2 linked regions of the Aureimonas sp. SA4125 genome follow. The main gene of each other region encodes a partner of the protein of the gene in region 2 in a complex. Links are inferred from orthologs where the notes say so. Each region holds a gene or a part of one and is shown on either strand. Other genes may lie near its edges.

Region 1 (9,425 bases), 1.3 Mb from region 2 along the record:
CGCCGAGGCGCTGGAGACCCCCGGCGGGCTGAAGATCCAGACGATCCACGCGTTCTGCGAGGCCATCCTCCACCAGTTTCCGCTGGAGGCGAACGTCCCCGGCCATTTCGAGGTGATGGACGGCACCACGACGGCGCTGCTGCTTGCCGAGGCGCGGCGCCTGCTTATCACGGGATCGGGCAGCATCGATCGGCCCCGCGAGGAACGCGCCGCGCTCGCCGAGGCTTTCGCGGCCGCTTTGTCGGTCGGCGGCGAGTTCGGCCTGGATCAGTTGATCGGCGAGATCGTGTCCAAGCGCGACGCGCTCCGCCGCCACGTCACCGAGGCGGGCGGGCTCGATCCGGCGGTCGCGCTGCTGCGCCGGGCGCTGGGGCTTGCCGACGGCGAGACGGTGGAGACGATCCTTGCTGCCGTCTCGCCCCTTCCCGGTTTCGACGATGCTTTCCGCGCGCGCCTCGCGCCACTGGCGACCGCCAGTTCCAAGGCGACGGACCAGAAGCTCGCGCAGCGCCTCGCCGCGATCGAGGCAGCGCAGGAGCCCGGGGCCCTGCTCGAGGTGCTGAAGTCGCTCTGCCTGACGCAGAAGGGCGAGCCCTTCAAGCCGTCGAGTGTGGCGACCAAGGCGGTGGCGGACAAGTTCCCCGACTTCGCCGAGCGTCTGGACGCGGCTGTCGCCCACATCCAGACGATCGAGGGCCGGATGACGACGCTGCGCCTCGCCGAGGCAAGCGCTGCCGCCCTCGTCATCGCCGACCGGCTGGAGGAGGATTATGCGAGCCTGAAGCGCCGGCGTGGCAAGCTCGATTTCGAGGACCTGATCGTCAGGACTGCCGACCTCCTGTCGCGTTCCTCGGCTGCCGACTGGGTCCACTACAAGCTCGACCAGGGCATCGACCACGTCCTCATCGACGAGGCACAGGACACGAGCCCGCGGCAGTGGCAGGTGATGCGCTCGCTGGTCGAGGAGTTCTTCACCGGTGCCGCCGCCCGCAATGTCGCGCGCACGGTGTTTGCCGTCGGCGACGAAAAGCAGTCGATCTATTCCTTCCAGGGCGCCTCGCCGGCGATGTTCTCGGCCGAACGGCGGCGGCTCGGCCAGCGCGCCGGCGAGGCGCGGCAGGCCTTTGCCGAGCTTCGCCTGCACCAGTCGTTTCGCTCGGCGCGCGACGTGCTGGACGCCGTCGACCGCGTCTTCGCCGATCCCGCGAACCGCCAGGGCCTGTCCTTCGACGACATCGCGCCGACGCATGAGTCCGCGCGCGGCGAGGAGCCGGGGCTCGTCGAGGTCTGGCCCGTCGTGCAGGCGCTGCCGCGGGCCGAGCCCGAGGACTGGCTGACGCCGCTCGACGTCGAGCCAGAAGCCTCGCCCGCCAACCGGCTCGCCCGGCGCATCGCATCCCAGATCGGCGCGTGGATCGGCAATCCCATCACGGTGAAGGGCGTAACGCGGGCGATCACCGCCGGCGACGTGCTGATCCTCGTGCGCAAACGTTCGAGCTTCGTCGAGGCCATGGGCAAGGCGCTGCGCGACCAGAAGATCCCTGTCGCCGGCGCCGACCGGCTGGTCATCACCGACCACATCGCCGTGCAGGACCTGATGGCGCTCGGGCGCACCGTCGCCAATGTCGAGGACGAGCTGTCGCTGGCCGCCGTGTTGAAGAGCCCGCTCTTCGGCTTTTCCGATGACGACCTGATGGCGCTCGCGCTGTCGCGTGACGGCGGCGGCGAGCCGCTCTACCTGGCGCTGCGCCGACTGGCGGGGCCGGAAGGTCTCGCGCTTTTGCCGGATTTCGTGCCGGACGCCTCGGCGGCGGGGCTGATTGCCCGCGCGCAGTCCGCCTTCGCCCGGCTGGAGGAGCTGCGCGACCGCGCCGGCTTCGAGAGCGTCTTCGGCTTCTACGCCCGGCTGCTCGGCCCGGAGGGCGGACGGGCACAGCTCGCGGCCCGGCTCGGGCGCGACAGCGGCGAGGTGATCGATGCCTTCCTCGACCTCGCACTCGCCGAGGAAGAGGCCGGCCAGCCCGGGCTCGACGCCTTTCTCGCCGACCTCGCGGCCGCGCCCCCCGAGATCAAGCGCGAGATGGAGCATGGCAAGGAGGAGGTGCGGATCATGACCGTCCACGCTTCCAAGGGCCTCGAGGCGCCGGTCGTTTTCCTCGTCGATCCCGGTTCGGCGCCCTTCAGCCATGCCCACGGCGCCCGGCTGATGGCCTGGCACGATATGCCGGGCCTTGCCCCCGGCCAAGCACCGGGCTTCCTGTGGCGCGCCGACAAGAGTCTGGAGAACGGCGCCATCGCCGCGCTGAAGGAGGAGGAAAAACGCCTGGCCGGCGAGGAATACCGGCGGCTGCTCTATGTCGGCATGACCCGCGCCGCCGACCGGCTGGTGATCTGCGGTACATCCGGGACCCGCGGCCCGCACGAGGAGAGCTGGCTGCAGCGCGTCGAGGCGACGCTGCGCCCTGATGCCATGGAAATCGCGGACGCGGACGGCAACGTCGTCGGCTGGCGCACGGGCTCGCTCGGCGCCGGTTCGCCAGGCACCAGTTCGCCAGGTACGGGCACGCCGGCTTCGCACGATAAGCCCGCCACCGCCGCCCTTTCGCCGGAAGCTGTCCTGCGGCCCGTCGACCTGTCGATCCTGCCGCCCGAAGTGCTGGCGCTGCGGCCGTTGTCGCCGTCCTCGGCAGGGGAGGCCCACCGGATCGAGGCGGAGGACGGCCCAGCGCCCGAAGCGCCCGCCACGGGTTTCGTCTCGCCGGTTCTGGCCGGTTCCGGCAACCCGTCCCTCGCCATCCGCCGGGGCCTTGCCATCCACCGCCTGCTGCAGGTGCTGCCCGATCTTGGCGCCGAGGAGCGGGCGGCGGCGGCCGAGCGCTATCTCGCCAGCGCGGCCGCGGACATGCCGCCGGCCGTCCGGGCGCAGGCGCTGGACAGCGTCCTCGCGGTCCTCGGCGATCCCGAATTCTCCCCGATCTTTGCCGGGGGAAGCCGGGCGGAGGTCGCCGTCACCGGCACGCTGACGCTCGGCGGGCAGGCCTATTCCGTCACCGGCACGATCGACCGGCTGGCGGTGTCGGACGACGCGGTGCGCATCATCGACTTCAAGACCAACCGTCCCGCGCCCGAAAACCTCGACGCCGTGCCGCCGGCCTATGTGCTGCAGCTGGCGCTCTACCGCGCCCTCCTTCAGCCCCTCTATCCCGACCGGGAGGTGCGCGCTGGTCTGCTCTTCACCGAGGCGCCCGTTCTCATCGACGTTCCGCCTGATGTTCTCGATGCGGCCCTGGAGCGGCGGTCGACTGTCGCCGAAAAGCGAACACCCCGTGAACCGAACCCGCACGCCGCTTGATTTCGCAGGCGCACACTTCTAGCTATCACACGAGCCAACATCGAGGAGCCCTCCATGGCCACGACCAAGATCGACAGCAGCAACTTCAAGTCCCACGTTCTGGACGCGGCCAATCCGGTGGTCGTCGACTTCTGGGCGGAGTGGTGCGGCCCGTGCAAGATGATCGGTCCGAGCCTGGAGGAGATCTCCGAAGAGATGGACGGCGTCGACATCGTCAAGGTGAACATCGACGAGAATCCCGATATCGCCGCGCAGTTCGGCGTGCGCTCGATCCCGACGCTGATGCTGTTCAAGAATGGCGAGCCCGCCTCCGTCCAGGTCGGCGCGGCCGCGAAGTCGAAGCTCGTCGACTGGATCAAGAACGCAGCAGCGTAGTACGCATCCGGCGCGTTCGCGAAGCGTCGATATAGCGACCTGTTTCACGTGAATCAGCCCGGGCCCGGCGCCCGGGCTTTTTGTTGCCCTCAGCTCAGTCCCGGTTGCCGGGCCCTCGACCGAGGGACGCGAGCCCGGCCAGTATCAGCCCACTTTCTTGGCCTCGTCGGCGATGTGCTGGCGGATGATGTCGGCGAAATCGCTGTCGGCGGTAAAGCCGAACTCCGTTGCCCGCGCCGGATCGAAATCGCGCGCCCAGCCGGCGACGATGCCCTGGATGGTCGCGTCCGGCACCTTCTTCACCCGGTCGGCCACCGCGTCGCCGGCGACGTCGCGCAGCGTCGCAACCATTTCGGCGACGGTGATCGAGAGGCCCGGCATGGTCAGCGAGCGGCGGGCGCCGAGCTCGGACGTGTCCATCTGGGCGGCGTGCATCAGGAAGCCGACGGCCGAGGCCGGGCTCGTCATCCAGTGGCGCACGTCGTCGCCGACGGGAAGGATCGCCTCCTGGCCGGCCAGCGGCTCGCGGATGATGCCCGAGAAGAAGGACGAGGCCGCCTTGTTCGGCTTGCCGGGCCTGACCACGATGGTCGGCAGGCGGATGCCGACGCCGTCGACGAAGCCCTTGCGCGAGTAGTCGGCGAGCAACAGTTCGCAGATCGCCTTCTGCGTGCCGTAGCTGGTCAGCGGCGCCATCAGGAAGGTGTCGGAGATCTTGTCCTCGAAAGGAGCGCCGAAGACGGCGATCGACGAGGTGAAGACGAGCCGCGGCAGGTAGCCGTCACCATGGGCGCGGATCGCCTCGAGGAGGTACTTCATGCCGTCGAGGTTGATGCGGTAGCCCTTGTCGAAATCGGCCTCCGCCTCGCCCGAGACGATCGCGGCGAGATGGAAGATGAGGTCGGGCTTCTCGGCCACGAGGCTGGCGACGGTGGCCTGGTCGGCGATGTCGCCGGCGCGGCGGTGGATGGCGATGCCTTGTGCGCCCTGGCCGGCGCTGGGCTCGACGACGTCGAAGAGGTCGAGCGTTGCGATCGTCCGTCCGGCGATCTGGCCCTCGGCGACGAGCCGGTCGACCAGGCGGTGGCCGACCATGCCGGCGGCTCCGAGAATGAGAATGCGCATGTTTCCTCCTTTGGGCGGACAGGCCTTCGCCGGGGATGGCCGTTGCGGCTGCCGATCATGGCCGGCGAGCCGCTGTCCGCGGTTCTAGTGCCGCCGGAGCGGCGGGTGGCGGGACTGGATCAGAGCGACCAGCCGCCGTCGATGAGCTGCAGCGTGCCTGTCGTGAAGGACGATTCGTCCGAGGCGAGATAGAGCGCGAGCATGGCGATCTCGTCGGGCCTGCCGAGCCGGCCCATCGGCTGGCGCGAGATGAACATCTCCTCCGCCTTGTCGCGTCCGCCGACCTGTTGCCCGAGCGTATCGATCCGCTGCTGCAGCGAGGGCGATTCGATCGTGCCGGGACAGATGGCGTTGCAGCGGATGCCGCGGCCGACGAAGTCGACGGCGATGGATTTGGTGAGCCCGAGCACGGCGGCCTTCGACGCGCCGTAGACATAGCGGTTGGGCGCGGCCTTCAGCGAGGAGGCGGCCGAGGCCATGTTGACGATGGAGCCGCCGCCGTTTTCCAGCATGCGCGGCAACAGGCCCCTGATCAGCCGGTGCATCGCCTTGACGTTGAGGTCGAAGGAAAACTCCCAGTCCTTCTCCTCGCAGTCGAGGATGGTGCCGTGATGGACGTAGCCGGCGCAGTTGAAGAGGATGTCCGGCGTCGGCAGTCCCGCCGCATAGGCCGCCACCGCCGGGCCGTCCGTGACGTCGAGCCCGGCCACATGGACCGTGCCGAAGTCGCCCAGTCCGGCGAGCTTTGCGGCGTCGAGATCGGAGGCGTGGACGGTCGCGCCCTCGGCGAGAAACACCTCCGCAACCCGTCGTCCGATGCCCTGCCCCGCCGCCGTGCAGACCGCGATCTTTCCCTCGAGCCGTCCCGCCATGCCGTCCTCCCCTTTCACCCCTGGAATGGCAGCGCTGCCACCCGTCTTTTCACCGACCTATACATCATACGCCCGGGGATGCCAGTTCCCGCCCGCAGCATGTGCTATGGCCCGGTCGGGAAGACGCGGCGGGCGCGCCGGGCGCTCTCCCGCGGGACGTGCGGTTCCGCCTCGACATATCCGCCGATCTCGCCGATCTTCGGCGCCGGGCGATCGGCTTTGCCGGGTCGATGCGGTCGGTGCGTGATCGATGAAGTGCTTCGTTCAAAGTCGCTCGGGCGGATCGCCGGCAACAGGGTGGAAACTGGACATGACACTGCCGCGCAATCATCCCCAGCGCCTGACGCTGAACGACGAAATCCATGCGCGTCCGCCCGAGGCCCTGGAGGCGCCGCTGCGCCTGTCCTTCCTGGCGTTGACCTCCGAGGCGGGCGGGCACGACCGCCAGAGCGCGGAGATCGCCGCGCTCGCCGCCCGTTTCGGCGCGGCGCCACCCCTGCCGGGCGCCAACCATTACAGCGCCGATCTCGGCGCGTTCCGGGTGAAGTGGGAGCGTCACACCGAGTTCAGCCGCTACACCTTCATGGCAAAGGACCTTGCTGGCGACGGCTTCGAGCACACCGCGATCGATCTCGTGCCGGCCGACTGGCGCGCCGCGCTGTCGGGCGAGATCATCGTCGCCGCGCATGTCGCCTTCCTGCCGGAGGCATCGGCGGCGCCCGATTTCGAGGCGCTGTCGGCCCGGCATTTCGGCGGCAACGTCTTGATCGGGGGCGGCGTCGGCGGCGGCGCCGCGCTGGCGGTGACCGATTTTCGCGTCCATGCGGACGGGTTCAGCCGGTTTATCGTCGAGGACCGGAGCCTCACCCCGCGTCAGGCCGGACGGATGATCCAGCGCCTTCTCGAAATCGACACCTACCGGATGATGGCACTCCTGGCGCTGCCGGTCGCCCGCGCGCTCGGCGGCGCGTTGACGGAATCCGAGCGCGAACTCGCCGCCATCGCCTCGGCGCTGGCCGGGCGCGGCGTCGCCGACGAAGCGGCGCTGCTCGACCGGCTGACGACGCTCGAAGCCGAGATCGAGAGCCGCCATACCGACACGCTGTTCCGCTTCGGCGCCTCGGCCGCCTACTATGCCCTCGTGCAGCGACGCATCGCCGAATTGCGCGAGACGCGCCTGCCCGGCCTGCAGACCGTGGAGGAGTTTCTCGAACGACGCCTGACGCCGGCGATGCAGACCTGCCAGGCGGTCGCCTCGCGCCAGGCCTCGCTGTCGCAGCGCGTCGCCCATGCCTCGCAACTCCTGTCGACGCGCGTCGAGATCGCCCGCCAGGGACAGAGCCAGGTGCTGCTCGAATCCATGGACCGCCGCGCGCGCCTGCAACTGCGCCTGCAGGAGACGGTCGAGGGCCTGTCGGTCGCCGCCGTCACCTATTACGTCGTCTCCCTCGTCGGTCATCTCGCCGAGGGACTGGAGGTCAGCGGCCTGCACCTGCAGCCGAAGCTGATCGAGGCGCTCGCCATCCCGGTGGTGGCGCTTCTGGCCTTTCTGGGCGTGCGCCGCATCCGCCGCTCCGTCGCCCGCGACGCCGAATAGCCCGGAACGAAGAACGCCAGACAAAGAGCGCAAGACGACAAGCGGCGGCGGGTCGCCCCGCCGAAGAATGCCAAACGAAGAACGGCGGCGGGTCGCCCCGCCGCCGCGCGTTTCGTTCGTTCGAGCCGTCCTGGACGGTCAGGTCTGCGCGGTCTCGAGAAAGGGCGACTTCAGTTCGCGCCGGAGGCCCATCAGCGTTCCCAGACAGAGCGCCAGCAGCAGGAAGGCGAAGGGAAAGCCGGTGGCGATCGCCGCCGCCTGCAGCGAGGCGAGCCCGCCGCCGAGCAGCAGCGCGATGGCGACGAGGCCTTCGAAGACGGCCCAGAACACCCGCTGCGGCACCGGCGAGTCGGTCTTGCCGCCGGCGGTGATGGTGTCGATCACCAGCGAGCCCGAATCCGACGACGTCACGAAGAAGACGATGACCAGCACGATGCCGATGACCGAGGTGATCGCCGACAGCGGCAGCTGGCCGAGCATGACGAAGAGCTGCAGCGGCAGGTCCGCATCGGCGACGCCGGTGAACCCGGCGATCGTCTCGAAGATCGCCGTCTCGCCGAACACCGACATCCAGACGATCGAGACGAGGGTCGGGACAATCAGGACGCAGGTGAGGAATTCCCGGATCGTCCGGCCGCGGGAGACGCGGGCGATGAACATGCCGACGAAGGGCGACCAGGACATCCACCAGGCCCAGTAGAAGGTCGTCCAGCCCGTGCGGAAATTGTCGTCGCTGCGCCCGAACGGGTTGGACAGCGGCACGATGTCGGCGAGATAGGCGACGGTGTTGTGGAAGATGCCCGACAGGATGGTCATGGTCGGGCCGACAAGGAAGACGAAGGCGAGCAGCAGGAAGGCGAGGCCCATATTGAGCTCCGACAGCCGGCGAACACCCGCGTCCAGCCCGGCCACGACCGAAAGCAGGGCGACGCCGGTGATGACGGCGATCAGGACGACGCGGCTGAGCGCCGTGTCCGGCAGGCCGAAGAGGTAGTTCAGTCCGGCGATCGCCTGCTCGGCGCCGAAGCCGAGCGAGGTGGCGAGGCCGAACAGCGTCGCGAACACGGCGAGCGTGTCGACGACATGCCCCGGCCAGCCCCAGACCCTGTCGCCCAGGATGGGATAGAAGGCCGAGCGGATGGTCAGCGGCAGGCCCCAGTTGTAGCTGAAGAAGGCCAGCGCCAGGCCGACGATGGCGTAGATCGCCCAGGGGTGCAGGCCCCAGTGAAAGATCGTCGCGGCCATGCCAAGCCGGCGCGCGGCCTCTGCGTCGCCGGGCGCGCCGGCGAGCGGCGCCCAGCTTTCGGGGCTTCCGGCGATGTCGGCCATCGAGCTGGCATAATGCGACATCGGCTCGGAGACGCCGTAGAACATCAGGCCGATGCCCATGCCCGCGGCAAACAGCATCGAGAGCCAGGAAACATAGCTGTATTCGGGCGTGGCAAGCTTGCCGCCGAGTCGGATCTTGCCGAAGGGGCTGACGATCAGGAACAGGCAGAACAGCACGAAGACGTTAGCCGCCAGCATGAAGAACCAGTCGAACTGCGCCGTCAGCGCCGGCCGCAGCCAGCCGAAGAACTCCTCCGACAGGCCGGGCATCAACAGCGTCGCGGCGACGAAAACGATGACCACCGCGGCCGAGATACCGAAGACCGGGTTGTGGAAATCGAGCCCGAACTTTTGAACATTGTCCTGGCCGACTTCGTAGTCGGAGATGGATGGGTCGGGGGCCGCTAGGGGGTCATCTGTCAAAACGTCGGGATCTTTCCATTCGTGGATCTGCTGGATCCGGTTGGTGTCAGGCTGTTCGCCGTCTGCGCACGAAAAGCACATCGGCTTTTCCGCAGCGGGGAAACTGGCCTCTGCGGGGAACGCCACTGCCGACGACAAAACTTGGCCGGCAGCACGGCCCGATCGTCACACGGGGTGTCGTGCTGCGCCGCCGATATCGGCAGGAAGCTTAGCGGAGTCACAATCTTGTGCGGAAGATACCGCAATTCAGCCGCAATGGCCAATGTCGGCGGAACGACCCCATGTGCGGGATGCAAGTGGGCTTGCGGTTTCGGCAGCGCCGGCTAGGTAAAGGCAACCCTTCCACAAGCAG
Region 2 (9,562 bases):
AGTGCTTCCGACGACAGGAAGATCGCCGCCTGCGGCGCCGTGGTATAGCGCTGGCCGATCGTCTGCAGCGAGAAGGCGAGCCCGATCGAGAAGACGCCGCCATAGACGAGTTCCACCCAGACATTGCCAAGGCTCGCCAGCGTCGTGGTCTCCAGCGTGAGCGCGCCCACGCCCGACAGCAGCGTGGCGACGCAGAACTGAACGAGCGAGAGCATCAGCGGCCGCCCGCTGCCCTGCACGAAGCGGGTGACGTAGACGACCTGCAGCGACCAGAAGACGGCCGAGCCGATCACCAGGAAATCGCCCGAGCGAAGGCTGCCGAGCGAGCCGCCGCCGACGAGGACGATGCCGGAAAACGCCAGGAGCGCGGCCGGCCAGACGATCCAGTGCGGCCGGCTGCCCATGAGGAGGACGCCGAAGAAGGGCGTGAAGACGACGTAGAGACCGGTGAGGAAGCCGGTATTCGTCACCGAGGTCGTGACGATGCCGATCTGCTGCAGGATCGCGGCGGCAAACAGCAGTACGCCGATGAAGGTGAAGCCTGGAAGGTCGCCACGGGCCATGGGCGTCTTCGCCTGGCGCGCCTCGTTCCAGGCGAAGGGCAGGACGGCCAGCGCAGCCAGCGCGAACTTCACCGCATTGAACGCCCAGGGCCCGACATGCGCCATGGCGCTCGACTGGGCGACGAAGCCCATGCCCCAGATCGCGCCAGCCAGAAGCAGCAGGAGATTGGCGCGGGAGCGGGTCATGGGATCATCCGACGGCGAGAACGGGGTCGGGCTTGCCTAGAGGCCGGAAAGCAGCACGGCAAGAGGTGACACTCGGCAGAGATCGAGCCATGGCCGTCTGCCGGCACTCCGCAGCCGTCTTCGGCGCGTCGCGCCGGGCCCGTCGCCGGTTTTCAGAGGGACGGAGCCGTCTCGCCGACCTTGGCGTCTTCGAGTTCGGCTGCCCACAGCGCCAAGCGCGCATGGTTCACGCCCCAGTCGTTTTCACCCACCAGCGAACGCCCGTAGATGACGAGCGCGCTGCCGCTTCCCCTGGGGGCGGCCAGTGACTCGATCGTATCGGGAAAGCGCAGCACAGGCGTTCTGGCGACATAGCGCCGATAGTCCGGCCGGGATCGATCGTCGACGCGAAGAAGGTTGCGACGATCGGCCAGGACGATCCTGTCGAGGCGCTGCATCAGGACGGCTGGAGGCTCACGGTAGTCGGGAAGGGCGATGTCGACGCGGGCCGAGCATGTCGCCGGGCTGCAGGCAAGGCTGTCTGTCGGCGTGCGCCGCCGCTCGGTGCCCAGATTGTCCACGCCGTCCTGATCGGCGGAGCCGGCATACCAGGTCCATACCTGTTCGGAACCGACAGCCAGAAACCAGACGCCGCCGAGGCCAAGCAGCCCACAGAGAGCAAGCACGATGCGGCGGGAGGTCGTCAAGCGCTTCGCCTCCGCTGTCCCGCGGCCTCATTCATCGACGCATGCTTCCGCAAAAAGTTCCGACCTGTGCCAACTGCCGCTTCGTGATAAGAAGATACCGGTCCTGCCCGGTCGGGCAAGGGGCGGGAACTCAGGGCATCGGCTGAAACGGCGAGGACCTCGATCAATGCGAGGCAGTGCCCGACGGTGGTTGACGCTGAACGACCAAGGCCGTGGTCTTCGGCGCAGCGCATGACGGCACAGAGAGAGCCGTCGGCAAGGGTCGACCGGGCGCCCCCGAGACAGCGCGAGCGTCCAATCTGCAGCTCCATCATGCCGAGCGCTGCATCCATTTCACGGAGACGCCATATTTCCCCCGGCGATATTGATGGACGCGGCGCCGAACCGCTTGCGCCCCCGCCCTGCCGATTATACGGTCCGCCGGTTTTTGCAGGCTGGATCCGGTCGGCAGAGGCCGCTCATCACCCGTTATTCGAACCCATGACAGCCGGAGCCCGTCCCATGGCATTCCTTGCCGCCGTTCTCGACCGCGTGAAGCCTTCCGCCACCATTGCCGTCTCGCAGAAGGCGCGGGAGCTCAAGGCGCAGGGGATGGATGTCATCGGCCTCGGCGCCGGCGAGCCCGACTTCGACACGCCCGACAACATCAAGGCGGCGGCGATCGACGCCATCAACCGCGGCGAGACGAAGTACACGCCGGTCTCGGGCATTCCGGAACTGCGCGAGGCGATCGCCAAGAAATTCAAGCGCGAGAACAACCTCGACTACACCGCCGCGCAGACGATCGTCGGCACCGGCGGCAAGCAGATCCTGTTCAACGCCTTCATGGCGACGCTGAACCCCGGCGACGAGGTGATCATCCCGGCGCCCTACTGGGTCAGCTATCCCGAGATGGTCGCGATCTGCGGCGGCACGCCGGTGTTCGTGACAGCGGGGATCGAGACGAACTTCAAGCTGACGCCCGAAGCGCTGGAAGCGGCGATCACGCCGAAGACGAAGTGGTTCCTGTTCAATTCGCCGTCGAACCCCTCGGGCGCCGCCTACAGCCGCGCCGAGTTGAAGGCGCTGACCGACGTTTTGATGCGCCACGACCATGTCTGGGTGCTGACCGACGACATGTACGAGCACCTCGTCTATGGCGACTTCGTCTTCTCGACGCCGGCCGAGGTGGAACCGGGTCTCTACGAGCGGACGCTGACGATGAACGGCGTCTCCAAGGCCTATGCCATGACCGGCTGGCGCATCGGCTATGCGGCCGGTCCCCTGCCGCTGATCAAGGCGATGGACATGATCCAGGGCCAGCAAACCTCGGGCGCCTGCTCGATCGCGCAATGGGCCGCCGTCGAGGCACTGAACGGCACGCAGGACTTCATCCCGGAGAACCGCAGGATCTTCGAGGCGCGCCGCGATCTCGTCGTGTCGATGCTGAACCAGGCGACCGGCCTCGAATGCCCTTCGCCGGAGGGGGCGTTCTATGTCTACCCCTCCTGTAAGGGGCTGATCGGCAAGAAGACGCCGGCCGGCAAGGTGATCGAGACGGATGTCGATTTCGTCACGGAACTGCTGGAGGCCGAAGGCGTCGCGGTCGTCCAGGGCTCGGCCTTTGGCTTGGGGCCGAATTTCCGCATCTCCTATGCGACGTCGGAGAAACTGCTGGAAGACGCCTGTTCGCGCATCCAGCGCTTTTGCGCCAGCCTGAAGAGCTGACCGACAGCCTGATCGGAGACACCGACAGAGAATCAGCGGCGGCCCTCGGGTCGCCGTTTTTCGTTCTGCCCGACCGTTGTTTCAACGCCGTCGACAGCGAAAAAAAACGCCGGGCCCATGAGAGCCCGGCGAAAAAAATCCTTGGGAGGAAACAGCCGGTACGAAACGATGGGAGGAGGTGTCGTCCCGCGATCCGGCTGTAGTGAGAGTACTCCGCGACAGCGCGCGCACCATTGCCAATTTCGCATGGCTGCCCTGCAACTATTGCATAGTTCTTAGGCAGAAGGACCTCGTGCTTCAGGGCGTGCAGCGCGGATGCCGGCGCAAAGCCGCTGGGGGCGCATTCAGTCCTAAAAATTCCGGAACAAAAGTATTTCAGTGGCGTTTGTCGACTGAAATTTAATATTCACTTTAGGAATTACTGCAATGAGCATCTTCGACAAGATAAAGTCAGCCTTGTTCGGCACGCGCGCCGAGGCGGCGACCCGTCCGGCAGCTGTCCCCCCGACGGCGGCGCAGCCGACGGCGACGGTGGCGAGCTCCGCCGCGCCTGCACCGACGGCTGCGCCCATGCAGCAGCCTTCACTGACACCTGCGCAGGGCGGACCGGCGGCTTCGGCGCCCCATTCTGCCCAGGTCGCGCCTACCGCGCAGGCGGCCGCTCCGGTCTCGCCCCCCGCCGCGACCGGCGCCCCCGTCGATGTCGCCGCGGTCATGGACGCTGCCGTGAGCAAGCACGGAACGGACCTCAACTGGCGCAAGTCGATCGTCGACATGATGAAGGCGCTCGATCTCGACAGCAGCCTCGAAGCGCGTAAGGAGCTCGCCGACGAGTTCGCCTATACGGGCGACAAGAGCGACAGCGCCACCATGAACGTCTGGCTGCACAAGGAGTTGATGCGCAAGCTCGCCGAAAACGGCGGCCGCGTGCCGGCCGAACTGACGGACTGATCCGCAAGCCGCGATCGCTCCTTTCGATCCTGCAGAGGCTGGGCGTTCGCGCTCGGCCTTTTCGCGTCGGAAGGGCTCAGTACGACCAGGTCCGCGCCTTGGAGATCAGGAAGTCGCGAAAGACCTTCAGCTTGGCCGAATTGCGCAGCTGCTCGGGGTAGCAGAGATAGGTGTCGAAGGTCGGCATCTCCATTTCCGGCAGGACCTGCACGAGCTTGGAATTCTTGTCGATCATGTAGTCCGGCAGCAGGCCAAGGCCGATGCCGCGCTCGATCGCGGCCTTGATCGACATCAGATTGTTGATCTGCAGGATCGTCGGCCGCGTCTGGCCATCGGCCAGGCCGACCGTCTCCAGCGTGTTGAGGTTGCGCAGGTAGGGCGGAGCCGGCTCGCCGAAGGTGATGATCCGGTGCTGGTCGAGGTCCTGGATGGTTTCCGGCGTGCCGAAGCGCTGGAGGTAGCTCGGCGCGGCATAGACGTGAAGATGCACGGTGAACAGTCGGCGCTGGATCAGGTCCGGCTGCTGCGGCTGGCGCAGGCGGATCGCCGCATCTGCCTTGCGCATGGTGAGGTCGATTTCCTCATTGTCGAGGACGAGCTGCAGTTCGAGGTCGGGATAGAGCTCGAGAAACTCCTTGGCGCGCTCCGTCAGCCAGCCGGAGCCAAGGCCCACCGTGGTAGTGACGCGCAGCTTGCCCGTCGGCTTCTCGCGCGTCTCGGTCAGCTGCATGCGCACCATTTCGAGGCGCTTCAGGACGTCGCTGGCGGTCTGGAAGAGGAGTTCGCCCTGCTCCGACAGGACGAGGCCGCGAGCATGCCGGTGGAACAGCGGTGCACCGATCTCCTGCTCGAGCGAGGCGACCTGGCGCGAGATCGCGGACTGGCTGAGGTTGAGGACGTCGGCGGCATGGGTGAACGAGCCGGCCTCGGCCGCGGCGTGAAAGATCCGCAGCTTGTCCCAGTCGAGCGCCATGCCTAATCCCCTGCCTGCCGTTTTCCCAAACCGTGACCAACCCGATACGACCGGCGCTGCCAGATTCCGTTGCCCGCCCGACGCTCAGGGGAGTGTCCGTCCCGAGTTGCGCTCTGCTTCGCCAGCCCGACGATCTGCCCGGCTGCCGAGCGATTGGCGCCCCTGCGCCACGTTCCCGCATCAGTGTTGCACAGATCGGTGTGTCTACGTAAACCGCATCGTCGGCAATCGACGCTTGCGTCAACAGTTCTCGCACGCCCGCAGCGTCCGTTGGCAGCCGATCCTATTCGGCTGCCTGACGGACCTCCTCGGCCTCGACGGTCGCCAACCATTTTTCGGCCTCGAGCGCGGCCATGCAGCCAAGCCCCGCGGCCGTCACCGCCTGACGGTAGACGTCGTCGGCGACGTCGCCGGCAGCGAACACGCCGGGAATCGAGGTCTGCGTCGTCCCGGGCTCGACCCAGAGATAGCCCGACGGCTTCTGGCGCAGCTTGCCTTCAAAGAGCTGGACGGCCGGCGCGTGGCCGATGGCGACGAAGACGCCGTCGGTCGCATGCTCGCTCGTCTCGCCGGTGACGCGGTCGCGCAGGCGAATGCCGGTGACCGACTTCATCGGCTTGGAGGGTCCGAGGATTTCCTCGACCTCCGCGTTCCAGATCACCCGGACATTCTCCTTGGCCGCGAGGCGCTCGCGCAGGATGCGCTCGGCGCGGAAGGCGTCACGGCGGTGCACGACCGTCACCGATTTGGCGATGTGTGCGAGGTACAGCGCCTCTTCGACCGCGGTGTTGCCGCCGCCGACGACGACCACGTCCTTGCCACGATAGAAGAAGCCGTCGCAGGTGGCGCAGGCCGAGACCCCAAAGCCTTGAAAATGCTGCTCGGACTCGAGGCCCAGCCATTTCGCCTGGGCGCCGGTGGCGACGATCAGCGCATCGCAGCTGTAGACCGTGCCGCTGTCGCCGCGGAGCCGGAACGGTCGCGACGAGAGGTCGGCCTCGACGATGAGGTCGCTGGCGAATTCGGTGCCGACGTGCAGCGCCTGCGCCTTCATCTGCTCCATCAACCAGGGTCCCTGGATGGGATCGGCAAAGCCCGGAAAATTCTCGACGTCGGTCGTGATGGTGAGCTGTCCGCCCTCCTGCAGGCCGGCGACCAGAAGCGGCTTCAGCATCGCCCGCGCCGCGTAGATCGCGGCGGTATAACCGGCGGGGCCGGAGCCGATGATCAGCACGGGGGCATGGCGAACGTTCTGGGATTCGGTCATCGGAGAGCTCGCTCGTGGCGGACGGAGGCGGGTTGCCGGCACTCTGCAGGTGGCGGCGCGGCGTCGAATTTTCAAGGCGAAGTGGCGTCCTGCATACCGGACCGACGGCAGGCTGACAACACGGTGCGAGGCCGTGCCGCCGGCCGTCCCGGGCATTGCGGGAAGACGGCTGGCCTCGGCTCCGGCTTCGCCGTAAGAGGGGCGATGATGGCGATTTGCTACATCAATCTCGACCGCGCGACGCTCCGGCGGCAGCAGATGGAAGCCGAGGCCGGGCGGCTCGGCCTCGCCTTCGAGCGATTTGCGGCGGTCTCGGTCGATGCCGTCAGCGATGCCGAGGCGGGCGGGTTCGGCCGAAGCTGGGAGCGGCCGCTGTCCAAGGCGGAGCTGGCCTGCTTTCTTTCGCATCAGGCGCTGTGGCGCCGCGTCGCCGAGACCGGGCGGCCGATGTTGATCCTCGAGGATGACGTGCGGCTGTCGCCGCGGCTGGCCGGCCTGTGTTCGTCGCCGACGATCGAGGCGGCAACCGACATGGATCTCCTGAACCTCGAGGATTTTGGCCGGCGCCGCTTCGTCGCGCGCGTCCTCCAGCCGCTGGTCGGCGACCTGGAGCGGCTGCGCGTCTCCCGCGACAAGGCGGGAGCGGCAGCCTATGTGCTGTGGCCGGATGGCGCGCGAAAGCTGCTGGCCAAGGCCGAACGCGAGGGTGCCGCCCCGGCCGACGCCTTCATCCACTCCTCGCGCGGGCTCGTCGCCTGGCAATGCCAGCCGGCGCTCGCGATCCAGGCGGAGGTCCTGGCGCGCCGCGACCCGTCGCATGGCGACGTGCCGCCGACGTCGATCCAGGTGCCGCGCCGGCGCCTCAGTCCGGTGCCGCGCCACTGGCATTTCTTCGCCCGGCGCGCCATGACCCAGGTCCGGCTGCTGCCGCATCATCTCACCCGGCTCGGCGGCATGGACTATCGCGAGGTGCGAGTCGATCCGTCGGACTTTCCGCCCGTGTCCCAGAGCCGCTCGTAGACGGCGCCGATCTCGGCGGCCTCGCGCGCCAAGGGAAAATGTCGGCGCACATGGTCGAGCGCGGCCGTGCCCGCCGCCTGCCGGCCCGCGTCGTCGCCGAGATAGGGCTCGATCGCGGCGGCCAGCGCCGAAACGTCGTCGACCGGCACGACCTTTCCCGTGACGCCCTCGACGATCATTTCGGCAAAGGCGCCGGCATCGCTGGCCACGACGGGCCGGCCGGAGGCCATGGCTTCCAGCGGGGTCAGGCCGAACCCCTCGTTGCGGGGCGGGGCGACATAGAGGTCGAAGCGGCGGAACCAGGCGGCGATGTCGTCGACCTCGCCGAGAAAGAGGATCCGGTCGGAAAGGCCCGCCGCCGCGATCCTCTCGCGCAAGTCCCGCTCGAAGGGCGCATGTTCGCCGGTGGTGCGGCCGGTGATCACGGCGCTCCACGCGGGACGGTGCGGCAGAAGATCGATCATCGCGGCGACGAAGAGGTCGGTGCCCTTCTGGTGCCGGATGCGGCCGGAGCAGCCCACGATCTTCTGGCCCGCCAGCGCCTGCATGGCCGGGGAGGGCGTGCTGGTGCGCTCGGGCGAGAAGGCGTCGAGGTCGATGCCATGCAGGATGACGGTCGCCGGCACTTCGAGAAAGGCGGCGCTGCGCCGGCTGGTGGCGATGACGGCATCCATGCGGCGAATGAGAAAGCGCGTCCAGGCGGTGTGCCGGCGCTGCGCGGCGGAGGTGAAGACGAGCTTCAGCCGCATGCGCAGGACATCCCGAAGGACCAGTCCGGCCAGCATTTCGGTGTTGCGGCGGGCGTGCCAGATGCGGAAGGGGCGCCGTGCGGGTCTGGTCCACAGGCCGAGGATTTGGCGCCAGCGCAGTTTCGGCAGGTGACCGGGAAGGCCGGGACCGAGCGCGGCGATGCCAAGCGTCCCGGCCTGCAGGGGCACGAGCTGGATGATCGTCGAGGTGACGCCGGAGAGGCGGCGCTTGAAATTTGGCGCGATCACCTCGACGTCGCGGACAGGCATGGCGGTCTTTCGCGGGGTGATGGGCATCGGTTCGGTCAAGGGGACCCGAAAGAAGGGCACCCATCTCCGCTTTCGCCCCGGGCCGGCGAACCACGCGATGCGACACGGCCGCAACGCGTGGCCCGCCGGCCCAAGACAGGCTCATTATAAGGGGCCATGGAGACGGCGCGGCCTCTCACAGGCGGCGTTGCCGTCCGTCAGAGGCGCTTGCGACGAGCAGGCAAACCGCTCGTCTCTGGCGTCTCAGCCCCAGCGCAGCTCGATGATCTCATAGGACCTTGCGCCGCCGGGAGCGGCGACCTCGACCGTGTCGCCCTCTTCCTTGCCGATCAGCGCGCGGGCGATGGGCGAGGAGATCGAGATGCGGCCCTGCTTCACGTCGGCTTCCTGGTCGCCGACGATCTGATAGACCTTCTCCTCCTCGGTATCCTCGTCGATGAGCTTGACGGTCGCGCCGAACTTCACCTTCTCGCCCGACAGCTTGGACACGTCGATCACTTCGGCGCGGGCGGTATAGTCCTCGAGTTCGGAGATGCGGCCCTCGTTGAGGCTCTGCGACTCCTTGGCGGCGTGATACTCGGCGTTCTCCGAAAGGTCGCCATGCGCCCGTGCTTCCGAGATCGCCGCGATGATGCGCGGACGCTCCTCCTGCTGGCGCCGGCGCAGCTCTTCCTTGAGTGTCTCGAACCCGGCGCTTGTCATTGGGACCTTGTCCATGCCCTCAACCTTTCCAGACCGTCGGCCAGATGGCCGAAAGTCGTTTCGTTCCCGCCGGATGATGCCGGCGCATAAACCAAACCGGCTCCGGACGGAAATCCGACCGGAACCAGCAAACCATTCTCTGCCCGCGTCCCAGGGACCGGGGGCGACCGATGATGCTGCGGTAAAATTGTGCTGTCAAACGGCGTCTATCGTCACGCGCCGGTTGAAAGTTTTCCCCGTCCCCATCTGCCTTTCGGGTTCCCGCGACTTGACCCCTGTCGCCGGTCCGTCCCGTTCACGCGGCCGTGAAGTAGGATTGCAGGGACCGGACTTCAAGGCCACCGCGCTTCAAGGCTTCGATGGCTTCGGCCGCAGCCGCCATGCCGGAGAGCGTCGTGTAGTAGGGAACCTTGTGGATCAGCGCCGCGCGTCGCAGCGACCGCGAGTCGGACAAGGCCTTGGCGCCCTCCGTGGTGTTCAGTACCAGC

What was found.
Region 1: the proteins of trxB (region 2) and trxA are in contact, whole or in part, in a crystal structure (PDB 1F6M), measured with the Escherichia coli proteins. The link is inferred for Aureimonas sp. SA4125 from one-to-one orthologs.

The regions. Positions count from the first base shown.
Region 1 is NZ_AP025032.1:4,821,592-4,831,016, reverse strand. The notes cover bases 2,380-5,066. They hold trxA (thioredoxin), read left to right. Parts: upstream 2,380-3,406; coding sequence 3,407-3,727; downstream 3,728-5,066. Other genes in these bases: Sa4125_RS22830 (SDR family oxidoreductase), read right to left, coding at 4,972-5,066; denD (D-erythronate dehydrogenase), read right to left, coding at 3,872-4,852; addA (double-strand break repair helicase AddA), read left to right, coding at 2,380-3,352. In the rest of the region: more of addA, read left to right, coding at 1-2,379; more of Sa4125_RS22830, read right to left, coding at 5,067-5,724; Sa4125_RS22825 (DUF3422 domain-containing protein), read left to right, coding at 6,035-7,321; Sa4125_RS22820 (BCCT family transporter), read right to left, coding at 7,460-9,073. UniProt on the Escherichia coli protein: Participates in various redox reactions through the reversible oxidation of its active center dithiol to a disulfide and catalyzes dithiol-disulfide exchange reactions.
Region 2 is NZ_AP025032.1:3,501,689-3,511,250, reverse strand. What follows is about bases 4,342-7,165. They hold trxB (thioredoxin-disulfide reductase), read right to left. Parts: upstream 6,334-7,165; coding sequence 5,350-6,333; downstream 4,342-5,349. Other genes in these bases: Sa4125_RS16570 (glycosyltransferase family 25 protein), read left to right, coding at 6,541-7,165; Sa4125_RS16580 (LysR family transcriptional regulator), read right to left, coding at 4,342-5,066. Outside these bases: Sa4125_RS16605 (DMT family transporter), read right to left, coding at 1-749; Sa4125_RS16600 (DUF1499 domain-containing protein), read right to left, coding at 902-1,435; Sa4125_RS16595 (pyridoxal phosphate-dependent aminotransferase), read left to right, coding at 1,937-3,142; Sa4125_RS16585 (DUF3597 domain-containing protein), read left to right, coding at 3,569-4,093; more of Sa4125_RS16580, read right to left, coding at 4,170-4,341; more of Sa4125_RS16570, read left to right, coding at 7,166-7,353; Sa4125_RS16565 (glycosyltransferase family 4 protein), read right to left, coding at 7,293-8,372; transcription elongation factor GreA, read right to left, coding at 8,616-9,089; carB (carbamoyl-phosphate synthase large subunit), read right to left, coding at 9,370-9,562.